Regions from separate parts of the Mesorhizobium sp. M1027 genome, predicted to be linked through region 2. Evidence: predicted binding sites of a transcription regulator. Region 2 holds the regulator's gene; each other region holds the start of a gene.
The links. The regulator LexA, encoded in region 2, represses DNA repair genes until DNA is damaged. The targets are predictions, from matches to a motif close to TGTTCNNNNTGTGTTCNG.
Positions count from the first base shown of each region.

Region 1: NKH50_RS05210 (ImuA family protein) is a predicted target of LexA. The motif match lies at 2,746-2,763, and genes of this name have one in related genera.
Region 3: dnaE (DNA polymerase III subunit alpha) is a predicted target of LexA. The motif match lies at 1,507-1,524, and genes of this name have one in related genera.

Region 1 covers NZ_JAMYMW010000002.1:146,669-151,800, reverse strand. Annotated here, with positions in the region: gene NKH50_RS05230 (DUF4153 domain-containing protein) at 1-509, opposite strand, end outside; gene NKH50_RS05225 (HpcH/HpaI aldolase/citrate lyase family protein) at 791-1,669, shown strand; gene NKH50_RS05220 (DUF1737 domain-containing protein) at 1,698-1,904, shown strand; gene NKH50_RS05215 (metallopeptidase family protein) at 2,181-2,603, opposite strand; gene NKH50_RS05210 (ImuA family protein) at 2,786-3,844, shown strand; gene NKH50_RS05205 (DUF6504 family protein) at 3,786-5,132, shown strand, end outside.
Region 2 covers NZ_JAMYMW010000001.1:727,468-732,599, forward strand. Annotated here, with positions in the region: gene NKH50_RS03475 (ComEC/Rec2 family competence protein) at 1-1,756, shown strand, start outside; gene lexA (transcriptional repressor LexA) at 1,750-2,484, opposite strand; gene kynU (kynureninase) at 2,940-4,187, shown strand; gene NKH50_RS03490 (hormone-sensitive lipase) at 4,284-5,114, shown strand; gene NKH50_RS03495 (molybdopterin molybdotransferase MoeA) at 5,122-5,132, opposite strand, start outside.
Region 3 covers NZ_JAMYMW010000001.1:541,736-546,867, forward strand. Annotated here, with positions in the region: gene NKH50_RS02590 (acetyl-CoA carboxylase biotin carboxylase subunit) at 1-1,368, shown strand, start outside; gene dnaE (DNA polymerase III subunit alpha) at 1,791-5,132, shown strand, end outside.

The DNA of each region.
Region 1 (5,132 bases), on a different contig from region 2:
GCGGCGCCGAACAGCGCGAGAAACACTGCGCCGAGGCTCAGCGGCATGACCCAGACGGCGATCGCCGCAAGGCGCACGCGCCGCCTGCCAAGCCGCCGCGCCGCCGTGCGCCAGCGGAAGAAATCGCCGATGAACCGAAAAGGCGCTGCGAGCAGGAAGGTCAAAAGCTGGCCGGCAACGCGGGCAAGCCCGTGTCGCAATCGCCCTCCCAGCGAAAGCACTAAGACGGCCATCGCCGCCAGCGCAATGGAGACGGACAGTGCGCTGACATTTTCCACGAGCGGCAGCAGCCCCGCAAGCAGCGCAACCGGCTTGAGCAAGAACTTGCCATCCTTGAAGACGCCGAGAGGATGGAGAGCCATGCTCGCCGCGGCAATCGCAACGCCGAACAGGAAAAGCGTGATGCCCGCCGGTTGGCCATAGAAGAAGAAATCGGCCAACGCGACGAGCAGGACGGCAACGCGGAAGCGGCTGCAATAGCTCGGCGCCGCCGAGAGGAATACTGTCATGATCGGGCTTTCTCGGCGGCTTTGATGCGGCTGGTGGGCAGGGACTTGCGGACGAAAGGGAGGAGAGTTGCCAAAGTCTGGGGCGGATCGACGAGCCACCAGCTTTCGCGGCGAAGCCGGTACGGCACGGACCAACGGGAGTTCGTTTGCTCTTGCATGCCGCCCTTGTCGCATTCTGCCGGGTGGCAAGCGGGGCGGAGACGAGGAGATTTTCCGAAATTACGTGCAGTTTTTATGCACGGCTTGCCTCGGCTGGCTGCAGGCGGCATAGATCGAACATGATCACCGAAAGCTACCGCCCGCGCCGCTCGGTGCTTTACGTTCCGGCCTCGAACGACGAGGCGCTGGCCAAGATCCCGTCGCTGACCTGCGATGCCGTCGTCATCGATCTCGAGGACGCCGTCGCCCCGGCCGACAAGCTTTCCGCGCGCGAAAAACTGGCGGCGATTTTCGCCGGCCGTTCCAACCGGCGCCGCGAAATGGTGTTGCGCATCAATGCGCTGTCGAGCGAATGGGGCGCCGACGACCTGCTGGCCGCGGCAAAATGCACGCCCGACGCCATCCTGCTGCCCAAGGTCGACACGCCGCGCGACATCCTCGAGGCCGGCGACGTGCTCGACGACAATTTTATCGCGGACGAGGTCAAATTATGGGCGATGATCGAGACGCCCAAGGCGCTGCTCAATATCGGGCCGATTGCCGAGCTCGGTCGTGACCCGGCCTCGCGCCTGGTTTGTTTCGTTGCCGGAACGAACGATCTGGTCAAAGACACCGGCATTCTCGCCACGCCCGATCGGCGCTATCTCGTGCCATGGCTGATGCAAATGGTGCTCGCGGCGCGTGCCGGCGGCCTCGACCTGCTCGATGGCGTCTTCAATGATTTTCGCGATATGGACGGGTTTGCGCGCGAGTGCACGGAAGCGGCCGCCATGGGTTTTGACGGCAAGTCGCTGATCCATCCAACCCAGATCGAGGCGGCGAACCGCGCTTTTGCACCGACGCCTGACGCATTGGCCGAGGCGCGCGCGATCAAGGAAGCCTTCGCGCTTGCCGCAAATGCCGGCAAGGCGGTGATTGCGCTGAACGGAAAAATGGTCGAGCGGCTGCATCTGGCGCAGGCCGAAAAACTGCTGGCGAAGGCCGCCGCTGTTCGCGCATGATTATCGTAACTGACAACAGGATTGAAGAATGAAACTCTACCGCTTTCTGTCCGGCCCGGACGATGCCAGTTTCTGCCACAAGGTGACGGCGGCGCTGAACAAGGGCTGGCACCTGTTCGGCTCGCCGACCTATGCCTATGACAAGGAAGCCAGGACCATGCGCTGCGGCCAGGCCGTGGTGAAGGACATCGAGGGCCAGGAATACGGCCCCGACACCAAGCTCAGCGATTGGTAGGGAGGTTCGCCGAAGCGCTCGTCCTTCGTCATCTAGGGCGTAGCAGTCGCGAAGCGACGTCGCGGAGTACCCTAGGATCCATGCCGTTACCTCTGCCGAAGGGCACGGCGGATCAGGATTAGTGTGATCTACCACCCCCGTTACCCAGAATGGGATGATGGGCGTTCGGTTCTGCACCGCCGGAGCACTGCACCACCATCACGGCATGGATCCTGGGGTCTGCGCCGCGTCGCTTCGCTCCTTGCTCCGCCCCAGGATGACGAGGAGCGGGGTCGCTCACTCCGCTGCCTCTTCGATCTTCTCCATATCGTCGTCCGACAGGCCGAAATGGTGGCCGATCTCGTGGATCAGCACATGGGTGACGATGTCGCCCAGCGTTTCCTCGTTCTCGGCCCAGTAGTCGAGGATGGCGCGACGATAGAGCGTGATGCGGTTCGGCCCTTCGCCGGTCTGCGGATTCCAGCGCTCGGCGATGCCGCGCCCCTCGAACAGCCCCAACAGGTCGAAGGGCGTTTCCAGCGAAAGGTCGTCCATGATCTCGTCGGTCGGGAATTCGGCGATCTGAATGACGATCTCGCCGGTCAACTTGCGAAAGTCTTCCGGCAGATGGGCGTAGGCCTCCAGCGCCAGGAGCTCGATTTCCTCCATCGTTGGCGAAAGCTGGTCGTGCCAGATGCGTGTTTGGTAGATGCGAGCCATGCTTTTTCCTTTGATCCCGGCATATAGGCTTTCGAGCCGGACTCGGCAAATGGCCGGGCTGGGGTGACCGTGCCACGCCCCCACTACAGGAATAAATTCCCCATGACTCCGCTTGACTCTTTGGCCGGCCTCTGGAATCTATAGGAACATAACAGGAACAATGTGAGTGGAAGCTGACCGTCATGGCGACAAGCGCCGTGGCGCGGGAGACTGTTTTTGCCCTGCGCCGCCAGATTGCGAAGATCGAGGGAACGCTGTCCGAGCGTCTGGAGGCGTCGGCCGGCGCAGCCGCCGTTGATGCGGATGTCAGCCCCCAGACTCTGACATTGCCTCGAAATCTAATTATTGTCCGGCGCGGCCTCGCCGTGGCTTCGCAGGATGCGTTTTTGTCCACCGGCGCGGAGCGCCTCGATGCTGCGCTGAGCGGTGGCCTGCCGAAGGCGGCGCTGAGCGAGTTTCATGGCGCCGCGACGCGCGATGCCGGGGCCGTCGCCGGCTTTGTGCTCGCGCTCGTCAGCCTGATCCTCAGCCAGGGCCCGCGACTGCCGGTGCTGTGGATCGGCACATCCGAGGTTTTCCGCGAGGCCGGCTTCCCCTACGCCAGGGGGCTTCACGCCTTTTTCGGCATCGAGCCGGAACAATTGCTGTTTTCCGAGGCGCCAAGGCTGCTCGATGCGCTGTGGGTCGCCGAGGAGGCTGCCCGGATGACGGCGTTGGCCGCTGTCATCCTCGAAATCCGCGGCAGCCCGCAGCGGCTGGATCTCACCGCGACGCGGCGGTTGCACGCCCGGGCGCAGAGTGCCGGCCGGCCGCTGTTCCTGCTGCGCCAGGCCGGCGAGCCCGAGCCGACGGCAGCGCCCGTCCGCCTCATCCTGTCGGCGGCACCGGCGGCAGCGCGCCAGACAATCGCCGGGCCGCTCGCCGGCTCGATCGGCCGGCCCGCCTTCACCGTCGCCATCGGCAAGAGCCGCACGGCCTTGCCCGGACAATTCACACTGGAGTGGAACCCCGATGAACGCATATTCGAAGAAAGACGGGGCGAGCAAGGAAGGTCTCAGGAATCGGCCCCAGAACGGCCAAAGAATCCTGTCCCTGTGGTTTCCGCATCTCGCCGCCGAGAGGATCCTGCGGCAGCGTCTGGGGCGGTCCTGGCGTTCCCGGCCCTCGGATCACCTGCCGCTGGTGATCAGCCATCGCCAAGGGAACACCCAGCGCATCGCCGCCCTCGACGAACGGGCTGAGGCGCTTAATCTGAAGCGCGGCATGGGCATAGCCGACGCATGCGCCATGCATCCCTCGATCGACATCGTGGAGGCCGATCCGGAGGCCGACCGGCGCCTGCTCGAAGGCCTCGCCGACTGGTGCGACCGCTATACCCCGCTGGTGGCGCTCGACGGGACCGACGGTCTCTATCTCGACGTCACCGGCTGCACCCATCTTTTCGGCGGCGAACGCTCGATGCTGGACGATATCCTGGCGCGTTTTTTCCATCAGGGCTTCGATGTCCGCGCCGGGCTTGCCGCCACGCCTGGTGCTGCCTGGGCGGCGGCGCGGTTTGCCGGCGACCGCATCGTGCCCGATGGCGAGGAGGAAGCGCTTCTCGCGCCCTTGCCGCTGGCGGCGCTGCGCATCGACCCGGAGGTCCGCGCCAGCCTCGAAAGCGTCGGCCTGCGCACGGCCGGCGCCGTCATGGCAGCACCGCGCGCGCCGCTGGCCCGCCGCTTCGGCGCATCGCTGCTCTTGCGCCTCGACCAGGCGCTCGGCCGCCTCGACGAAGCCGTGTCGCCGCGCCTGCCGGTGGCACCGCTTTCGGTCGAGCGTCACCTTGCCGAGCCGATCATGTTGACCGAGGACATCGAGCGGCTGACCGGCATGCTGGCGACCACCTTGAAGAGCGACCTCGAGCGTCGCGGCGAGGGCGCAAGGCGGCTGGCGCTGCTGCTTTTCCGCGTCGATGGCGGCGTTAGCCGCATCGCCGTCGGCACCTCGCGGCCTCTGCGCGAGCCGCGGCTGATCCAGAAATTGTTCCACGAAAGGCTTGCCGCGCTCGAACGGGATATCGACGCCGGCTATGGCTTCGATCTCGTGCGCCTTTCGGTGCTGACCGCCGCCGCCTACGACATGCAGCAGGCAGACCTTGCCGGCGAGACGAGCGACGACGGTGCCGATATCGCGCTTTTTGCCGACCGCATTCGCGCCCGGCTCGGCGAAGGCGCGGTCTTGAAGCCGGTCGCCGTCGAGAGCCATTTGCCGGAGCGCGCCGTCGCCACCCTTCCCTTCACGGAGGCGCCGCAGAGAAGCTCGCCGCCGAAGCCGCCGGACAAGGCGAAGGACGCTCCCTCGACCGTCTTCCAGCCTGAACGACCGATCCGGCTTTTCCGTTCGCCCGAGCCGATCGAAGTGCCAGCCACCGAAATGCCGGAAGGCCCGCCTTTGAACTTCCGCTGGCGGCGCGCGCTCTACCGGGTCGCGCGCGCCGAAGGGCCGGAGCGCATCGCGCCGGAATGGTGGCGAGAGGCAGCGGGACGA
Region 2 (5,132 bases):
GCTGCTGCCGCCGACCGGCCCGGTGCGGCCCGACAGCTATGATTTCTCCTTCGACAGCTATTTCGCCGGTATCGGCGGCAGCGGCTTCTTTCTCGGCAATCCGAAAGTCGTGGCTTCGGGCAGCATGCCGCTTGCCGCGCGGCTTTCTTCCGCGATCGAAGACGCGCGCGAATCCATCGCCGACCATATCCGCAGCCGCATCGGCGGCGCCGAGGGCGAGATTGCTGCTGCGCTGATCGTTGGCGTGCGCGCCGGCATTCCCGAGGAGATCAACGAAGCGATGCGGCGTACAGGCATCTACCACATCATCTCCATCTCGGGGCTGCATATGGCGTTGGTCGCCGGCACCATCATGGCGCTGCTACGCGGCGCCTTTGCGCTGTTTCCCGACTTCTCATCGCGACGGCCGGTCAAGAAATATGCCGCAGCCGCCGCGCTTTTTTCGATTGCGGCCTACCTCGTCTTTTCCGGCATTGTGGTAGCGGCCGAACGCAGCTTCATCATGCTGGCGGTGATGCTTATCGCCGTGCTGTTCGACCGGGCCGCGCTCACCATGCGCAACCTGGCGATCTCGGCCATCGCGGTCATCGTGGTGTCGCCGCACGAGGTGGTCGGTCCGAGCTTCCAGATGTCCTTCGCCGCGACGGCGGCCCTTGTCGGCGCCTATGCCGGCTGGTCCGACTACCGCGCCGGCAGGGCCACCACGCCGCCGCCGCGGCGGTCGCCGCTACGCCTCGCCACGCGAAAGGTCCTGCTGGGCATGGGCGGCCTGGCGATGACCTCGATCATTGCAGGGAGCGCCACGGCGCTTTTCGCCATATGGCATTTCCAGCGCGTGGCGCCGCTCAGCCTGTTCGCCAATCTGGCCATCATGCCCATCGTCTCACTGGTCGTCATGCCCTTCGCCGTCCTCAGTGCGCTGGCGATGCCGTTCGGCGCGGATGGGCCTTTCCTATACGTGATGGGCAAAGGGCTGACGGCGATGATCGCCCTGTCCGGGTGGATCTCCGAGCGCTCGCCGATCGATGCGGTCGGACTGATTTCGCTGAGATCTGTCCTTTTGGTGACGATCGCCCTCGTCATTGCCAGCATGGCGACGACCTGGTTGCGGCTCGCGGCACTTCCTTTTGCGCTCGCCGGCTTGCTAACGACAACGCAGACGCGCGTACCCGACGTATTGATCTCGGAGGACGCACGGCTGGTCGCGCTGCCGATCGGCAGCGGTGAGCTCGCCGTCAACCGGGCACGCCCGAATGAGTTCACGATCGACAACTGGAAACGCGCGCTCACATCAGAGGCTATCGTCGCGCCGGAAACACCTGGAAAGAACGATCCGCAATTCGACATTGCCGATCCGGCCGACCTACCGCCGGGCATGCCGTTCATTTGCACGGACGGTCTCTGCCTCGCCAGGCATCCATCCGGCGCGATCATTGCGCAAGCCAAGGACCGCGATACCGCACGGCCAGCCTGCGCCTTCGCCAGCTTGATCGTCATCGACGACGCCACCGCCCATAATCCCTGCTACTACGACCGGCTGGTCCTCGTCGTCACCAAACGGCAACTGGCGCGCGCGGGAAGTGCGGCCGTCTATTTCGATCCACAAGCGGCAACACGCGCCGAAATCCGCTTCGCCGTCGAAAAATCATACCGGCCCTGGCACGTGCAGCGGAAATTTTCACGCGCGGCGCGCGGCCTGCCGCCATACCGCAGAGCCGACAATCCAAAAGCCGGCACCAAGGGCGCAACTCAGTAGCGGCGGATCAGCCCAACGAGCTTGCCCTGCACCTTGACCCTGTCTGGTCCGAAGATGCGCGTCTCGTAGGCCGGATTGGCGGCCTCCAGGGCGATCGAGGCGCCCTTGCGGCGGAACCGCTTCAGCGTCGCTTCCTCCTCGTCGACCAAGGCCACCACGATCTCACCGGGGCTCGCCGTATCGGCGTTGCGGATGATCACCGTGTCGCCGTCGAAAATGCCAGCCTCGATCATCGAATCGCCTTTGACCTCGAGCGCATAATGCTCGCCGCCCATGATCATATCCGGCGGCACCGAAATCGAATGCGTCTGGTGCTGGATAGCATCGATCGGCACACCAGCGGCGATGCGGCCCATTACCGGGATCGAAACGGCGGCGACGACATCGTCGTCATTGCCGGCTGCAGGGACGCGCGACGATGTGGGCTTGCCCTGCCGAGGGGCACCTTGCCCAAGACTGCCCTGGATGACACTCGGCGAGAACTTGCGTGCCGCATTGAGGCCGGGGGCGATCGAGTCAGGCAGGCGTAGTACCTCCAGCGCACGGGCCCGGTTGGGCAAACGGCGAATGAAGCCGCGCTCCTCCAGCGCCGTAATCAGTCGGTGGATTCCGGATTTGGAAGCCAGGTCGAGCGCTTCCTTCATCTCGTCGAAGGACGGTGGGATACCGCTTTCCTTCAACCTTTCGTGGATGAACATAAGCAGTTCGTGTTGTTTGCGTGTCAGCATAGCGACCCCCAACAGAATCAGAAAACAAACCCAGAACAGACACTATCTGTTCCAGTTGTGTTCCGCAACTGTTTAAAGTTTAATGAATGCGTTAAGGCTCGGGAAACAAACGACGTCCCCTACCGGCGTACCGTATTTTCGCCGCCGCGAGCCTCATCGCCTTGATTCTGCTTTCGTTTGCGCCGTTCTGGCCTCCTAGAAGGCGGTACTGGCATCGGCCGTCGGTCGGCAAAGGGCACGGAAGTGAACCCCTATCGACTGTGCGGTTTGGTCAATGCGCCGTGAACGAAACGAACTCAAAACGCCAACCTCGGGCTAACTCCAGGTTTCCACCGCCTGGTCAGGCTGCTTCTCGCCGGTGGAGCCTTGCACGCGCAACCAGGTAATAGAAGAACAGAAGAACAGTTGATGCGTGTCCGGCGTTGCGTTGGATTTTTTGGGGGAGCAGGCAAATCATGACGGGAATTCCCGATCTCGTGGCCGTAAAGGCGATGGATGCCGCGGATCCGCTGGGCGCGATGCGCGACCGCTTTGTCTTGCCGCAAGGAGTGATCTATCTCGACGGCAATTCGCTAGGAGCTGCTTCACGTGCCGCTTTCGATGAATTGTACAAGGCCGCGACCGAAGAATGGTCGCATGATCTCATCCGCGCATGGAACACGGCCGGCTGGTTCAACATGCCGCTTGAACTTGGCGACCAGCTAGGGCGCCTGATCGGTGCCGCGGTCGGCCAGACGGTGGTCTGCGATACGACGTCGGTCAACATCTACAAGCTGCTGCACGCCGCCATGGCCATGCGACCGGAGCGGCAGGTCATCGTCGCCGAGGGCGATAGTTTTCCGACAGACCTCTACATGGCTGAGGGTGTGGTTTCGACGCGAAAAGATGCGCTGCTGCGCCTCTCGGGGGTCGACGCGCCGACCATCGAAGAGCTGATCGACGAACGCACCGCGGTGGTGCTGGTCAACCACGTCAACTACAAGTCGGGCGAACTGCGCGACATGCCGACGCTGACGCGCAGGGCTCAGGAAGCCGGGGCGATGATCGTCTGGGATCTCTGCCACACCGCCGGCGCGATGCCAGTCGAGCTCGACAAGGCAAACGCCGATTTTGCCGTTGGCTGCACCTACAAATATCTGAATGGCGGCCCGGGCGCGCCTGCCTTCATCTATGTGGCTGAGCGGCATCTTTCCGACATCCAGCAGCCGCTCACCGGCTGGTGGGGCCATGCACGGCCCTTCGCCTTCGAGCCAGGCTATGCGGCCGGCACCGGCATCCGCCGGTTTCTGTGCGGCACCCAGCCGGTCCTGTCGATGCGCACGCTGAAGGGCGCGCTCGACATCTGGAACGATGTCGACATGACGGCGGTGCGCAAGAAGAGCATCGCGCTGGCGGATCTGTTCATCGAGCTTGTCGAGGCAAAGTGCGGCACTTACGGGCTCACGCTCGAAAGCACGCGCGATGGGGAAAAACGCGGCAGCCAGATTTCATTCATGCATGAGCATGGCTACCAGGTCATGCGCGCGCTGATCGAACGTGGCGTGATCGGCGATTTTCGCGCGCCATCGACCATGCGCTTCGGCTTCACCCCGCTCTATGTCGGCTATGCCGATGTCTGGCAGGCCGTCAAAGTGCTTGAGGATATCCTGCGCACCGGTGCGTGGAAGGATGCGCGCTTCGCCATCAAAGCAGCTGTCACTTGAGATTGATGCGAGAGCTGGAATCGTGAGGCTGGCGACGACGTGCCGCGCGATGCTCACGGCTAGGTTGCAAGGCCATATTGCCAGGGAGGGCGCAGGGTGTTCGAACGTCACATTGCCGATTGGGACAACGCCTATGCCAACGGCGCCAACATAGCCGGCAGCGATCGCTGGCCGGCGGCCTGGATCGAGTCCGCGCGGGTTTTCCGCGACGTGCTTTCGACCGAGGGCAGGGCGCGGCTCGACATGGCCTATGGCGACAACCCACGCAACCGGCTCGATCTTTTCCTGCCGGCCATCAAGCCCAAGGGACTCGTGGTGTTCGTTCATGGCGGCTACTGGATGGAATTCGACAAGAATTTCTGGTCGCATCTTGCCGCTGGCCCTGTTGATCGCGGCTATGCGGTGGCGATGCCGTCCTACACGCTCTGTCCGCAGATACGCATTGGCGGAATCGTCAAGGAAGTCGGCGCGGCGATCGGCAAGGCGGCGGCGATGGTCCCAGGGCCGCTGATGCTGACCGGGCACTCGGCCGGCGGCCATCTTGTTAGCCGGATGGTTACGGCGACGACGCCGCTGGCGCCCGAAGTCGTCCGGCGCGTTCGTCACGTGGTGTCGATCTCGGGGGTGCATGATTTGCGCCCGATCATGCGCACCGGCATGAACAAGACGATCGCGATCGATGAGGCCGAGGCGCAGGCCGAAAGCCCGGTGCTGCTGCGCCCGATGGACAAGGCCCGCCTGACCTGCTGGGCCGGCGGCGGCGAGCGCGCCGAATTCCTGCGTCAGAGCGCGTTGCTGGCCAACATCTGGATCGGCCTGGGTACCGCGACCAGCTCGGTCGTCGAGCCTGACCGGCATCATTTCAACATCATCGACGGTTTGGCCGATCCAGACCATCCGCTGACCCGGACCTTGATCTCGGAGTGAGGCAGGTTCAGCGTAGCA
Region 3 (5,132 bases), 190 kb from region 2:
GACGCGCATGGCAACACGCTCTATCTCGGCGAGCGCGAATGCTCGATTCAGCGCCGCAACCAGAAGGTCGTGGAGGAGGCGCCGTCGCCGTTCCTCGACGCCAAGACCCGCAAAGCCATGGGCGAGCAGTCGGTGGCGCTGGCCAAGGCCGTCGACTACCAGAGCGCCGGCACGGTCGAGTTCATCGTCGACAGCGACAAGAACTTCTATTTTCTGGAAATGAACACGCGGCTGCAGGTCGAGCATCCGGTGACGGAGCTCATCACCGGCATCGACCTGGTCGAGCAGATGATCCGCGTGGCGGCAGGCGAAAAGCTCGCCATCAAGCAGAGCGACGTCAAGCTGAACGGCTGGGCGGTGGAAAGCCGCCTCTATGCCGAAGATCCGTATCGCAACTTTCTGCCGTCGATCGGCAGGCTGACGAAATACCGGCCGCCGAAAGAGGGAAAATTCGGCGAAATCGTCATCCGCAACGATACCGGCGTTACCGAGGGCTCGGAAATCTCGATGTTCTACGACCCGATGGTCGCCAAGTTGTGCACCTGGGCGCCGACGCGGCTGGCGGCGATTGATGCGATGTCGGAAGCGCTGGACAGTTTCGTCGTCGACGGCATCGAGCACAACATACCGTTCCTGGCGGCGCTGATGCAGCATCCGCGCTGGCGGGAAGGGCGGCTATCGACGGCGTTCATCGCCGAGGAGTATCCCGACGGCTTCGCGCCCATTGTGCCGAACAGCGAAGAAAACGCGGTGCTGGCCGCGATCGCAACCGCGGTCGAACTGCTGCGCCGCGACCGGCTCGACCGGCTGGGCGGGCGGCTGGCGCCGCATTCGGGCGCCTTGAAACGCGACTGGGTGGTGAAGATCGGCCGGGATTATCTTTCGGTTGCCATCGTCGAAGGGATGATTTCCATTCCGATGGAGCTCGACCTCACAATCGACGGTGGCAAGGCACTGACCGTGGCATCCGACTGGCGGCCGGGCGATCTCATCTGGCGCGGCACGGTCGGCGGCCGCAAGGTCGCGGCGCAGGTCAGGCCGGTGCTGAACGGGTTCCGCATCGCCTGGAAAGGCATCTCGGTGACAGCCCGCGCCATGCTGCCGCGCACTGCCGAGCTCGAAAGGCTGATGCCGGAAAAAGTGGCGCCGGATACCTCGAAGATGCTGCTTTGCCCGATGCCCGGCCTCGTCGTGTCGATCGCCGTTGCCGAGGGGCAGGAGGTCAAGGCCGGCGAGACGCTTGCCGTGGTCGAAGCGATGAAGATGGAGAACGTGCTGCGCGCCGAGCGCGACCTCATCGTCTCGAAGCTCAACGCCAAGCCCGGCGACAGCCTTGCCGTCGATGCGGTGATCATGGAATTCGCGTGAGGCTGTAATCTGCTTGAGGTTGGTGGGACAAAGGGGAGCGAAGGAACGCGATCCTGCAATTGGTTGAGCACGCTCGCTTGAGGAGGGACAAGGCGAGGGGCGTGCGGAATTCGCTTTTTTTGCCCTCACAACGTATTTTGTTCTTGCTTTGTGCCGGCAGCTATGCTACTAATTTGGATATGGTGCTAAATGGCCCCAACGACCCGCCCGCTGTGGCGGGTTTTGTGTTTCCGGCCTGAGGTTGGCGGGACTGCGCCCCTCTCTGTCCTGCCGGACATCTCCCCCACGAGGGGGGAGATCGGCAGCTTCGGCGGTTGCTCTAAACGTCCAAAGCTCCAATCGCTTCTGCTGGACTCATGTTATCTGCTGCCGGACAATACATCTTGATCGACTGAGTCCCTGTGAGGCGGCGCGAAAAAACCATGGCGGATGAGAGACTTCCACGCGATCCCTTGCTGCGCGAGGCCTATGCAAAGGCATCGCGGGCAGAGGCGGAGGCGCGTCGGTTCATTCATCTGCGCGTGCATTCGGCCTATTCGCTACTCGAAGGTGCCTTGCAGCTCGGCAAGATCGTCGGCCATGCGGTGCAGGACGAATGCCCGGCAATCGCCGTCACCGACACCAACAACCTGTTCGGTGCGCTGGAATTCGCGCAAAAGGCAGTGAAGGACGGCATACAGCCGATCATCGGCTGCCAGATCGACCTCGCCTTTTCCGGTGAGGCGAACGACAGCCAGCGCGACCGCAGGCGGCAGGGGCCGGAGATGCGGCCGGTGGTCCTGATCGCCGCCACCGAGGCCGGCTACGGCAATCTGGTCAGGCTGGTCAGCCGCGTCTACCTTGAGACACCGCCCGGCGAGGCGGTGCATCTGACGAGCGAGATGCTGCAGAGAAATTCCGACGGTCTGATCTGCCTTACCGGCGGGCCGCGCGGTCCGATCGGCAATGCCTTGAAAGAGGACCGCCGTGAACTCGCCGAGACCCGGCTGCTGGCGCTCAAGGGTCTGTTCGGCGACCGGCTCTATGTCGAACTGGAACGGGTCTCCGGCTACGACCGCGCGATCGAGCAGTCGTCGGTCGATCTCGCCTACCGCCACGATCTGCCGCTGGTTGCCACCAACGAAGCGTTTTTCTTCTCTCGTGAAGACTATGAGGCGCATGACGCCCTGATCGCCATCGCCGAAGGTTCCGTGGTTGCGGCCGATAATCGCCGCCGCCTGTCGCCCGACAATTTCCTGAGAAGCCAGGCCGACATGGCGAGGCTGTTCGCCGACCTGCCGGAAGCGATCGACAACACCGTCGAGATCGCACTGCGCTGCTCCTACTATCCGCAGACACGAAACCCGATCCTGCCGCGCTTTGCCGGCCGCGATGTCGCCGATGCCGATGCGGCGGTCAAGGCGGAGGCGCAGGAGCTTGCCAGGCAGGCGCATGAAGGGCTGGCGGCGCGGCTGGCGGCGCACGGGCCGACGCCCGGCTATACAGTCGAGCAATATCGCGAGAGGCTGGATTTCGAGCTCGGGGTCATCGAGAAGATGAAATATCCCGGCTATTTCCTGATCGTTGCCGACTTCATCAAATGGGCCAAGGCGCAAGGCATTCCGGTCGGCCCGGGCCGCGGATCAGGCGCCGGCTCGCTGGTCGCGTATTCGACGACCATCACCGACATCGATCCGCTGCGTTTTTCGCTGCTGTTCGAGCGCTTCCTCAATCCCGATCGCGTGTCGATGCCCGACTTCGACATCGACTTCTGCCAGGACCGGCGCGAGGAGGTCATCCGCTACGTCCAGCAGAAATACGGCCGCGACCAGGTCGGCCAGATCATCACCTTCGGTACCCTGCAGGCGCGCGCCGTGCTGCGCGACGTCGGCCGCGTGCTGCAGATGCCTTACGGACAGGTCGACAAGCTGAGCAAGATGGTGCCGTCGAACCCGGCCAATCCGGTCAAGCTCGCCGACGCCATCGCCAACGAGCCGCGCTTTGCCGAGGAGGCCGAGCGCGAGCCGATCGTACAGACGCTGCTCGACACGGCGCAGAAGCTGGAAGGTCTGTACCGTCACGCCTCGACTCATGCCGCCGGCATCGTCATCGGCGACCGGCCGCTGTCAGAACTGGTGCCGATGTACCGCGATCCGCGCTCGGACATGCCGGTCACCCAGTTCAACATGAAGTATGTCGAGCAGGCCGGGCTGGTGAAGTTCGACTTCCTTGGCCTGAAGACGCTGACCGTGCTGGACAGGGCGGTCAAGCTGATCCGCCGCCGCGGCATCGAGATCGATCTCGCCCACATTCCGCTCGACGACCCGGAAACCTACGCCATGCTGTCGCGCGGCGAAGTGGTCGGCGTGTTCCAGGTGGAAAGTGCCGGCATGCGCAAGGCGCTGATCGGCATGCGGCCCGACTGTATCGAGGACATCATCGCGCTGGTTGCGCTCTACCGGCCGGGACCGATGGAGAACATCCCGACCTACAACGCCAGAAAGCACGGCGAGGAGGAGATGGCGTCGATCCACCCGAAGATCGACCATCTCGTCAAGGAGACGCAAGGCGTCATCGTCTACCAGGAACAAGTGATGCAGATTGCGCAGGAGCTCTCCGGCTATTCGCTGGGCGAAGCCGATCTGCTGCGCCGCGCCATGGGCAAGAAGATCCGCGCCGAGATGGACAAGCAGCGCGAGCGCTTTGTTTCGGGCGCGGTCGAGCGCGGCGTCGGCAAGCCGCAAGCCGACTTCATCTTCGACCTGCTGGCAAAGTTTGCCGACTACGGTTTCAACAAATCGCATGCCGCCGCCTATGCCGTCGTCTCTTACCAGACCGCCTATCTGAAGGCGCATTACCCCGTCGAATTCCTGGCGGCATCGATGACGCTCGACATGGGCAATACGGACAAGCTCGCCGATTTCCGCCAGGATGCGCTGCGCCTCGGCATCGAAGTGGTGGCGCCGTCGGTGATGACGTCGTTCCGGGATTTCGAGGTCGGCGAGAATCGCATCTTCTATTCGCTGGCCGCGCTCAAGGGCGTCGGCGACGCCGCAGTCGAGCACATCGTCGCCACGCGCGGCGAAAAACCGTTCAAGAGCCTCGCCGATTTCTGCGAAAGGGTCGATCCGAAGATCGTCGGCAAACGCGTCTTCGAGAGCCTGATCATGGCCGGCGCGCTCGACTGCTTCGGTCTCGACCGGGCGGCGATGATGGCCGGCGTCGAGCGGATGATGGGGCTGGCGTCCTTGGCGCAGCAGAATGCCGTCACCGGCCAGCACGACATCTTTGGCGCCTCGCTGGGCGCACAGTCGCAGGCACTCAACTTGCCGGCGACCGACCCCTGGCTCGCCGCCGACCGCCTGCACCGTGAATTCCAGGTGGTCGGGTTCTATCTCTCGGCGCATCCGCTCGACGAATACAAGGCGGCGCTGCAGAAAATGCGGGTGCAGACCTGGGCCGAATTCTCGGCCGCCGTCAAACGCGGTGCGGCCGCCGGCCGGCTCGCCGGGACGGTGACCACCAAGCAGGAACGCAAGACGCGCACCGGCAACAAGATGGGCGTCGTGCAGTTTTCCGACACGTCCGGCCAGTATGAAGCGGTGCTGTTTTCCGAGGGACTGGCGCAATATCGCGACCTGCTCGAGCCCGGCCGCTCGGTGGTCATCACCGTTTCGGCCGAGGACAGGCCGGAAGGCGTCAATCTGCGCATCCAGACCGTGCAGTCGCTGGAAGACGAGGCAAGCCGCGTCCAGAAAGCGCTACGCATCTTCGTGCGCGACGCA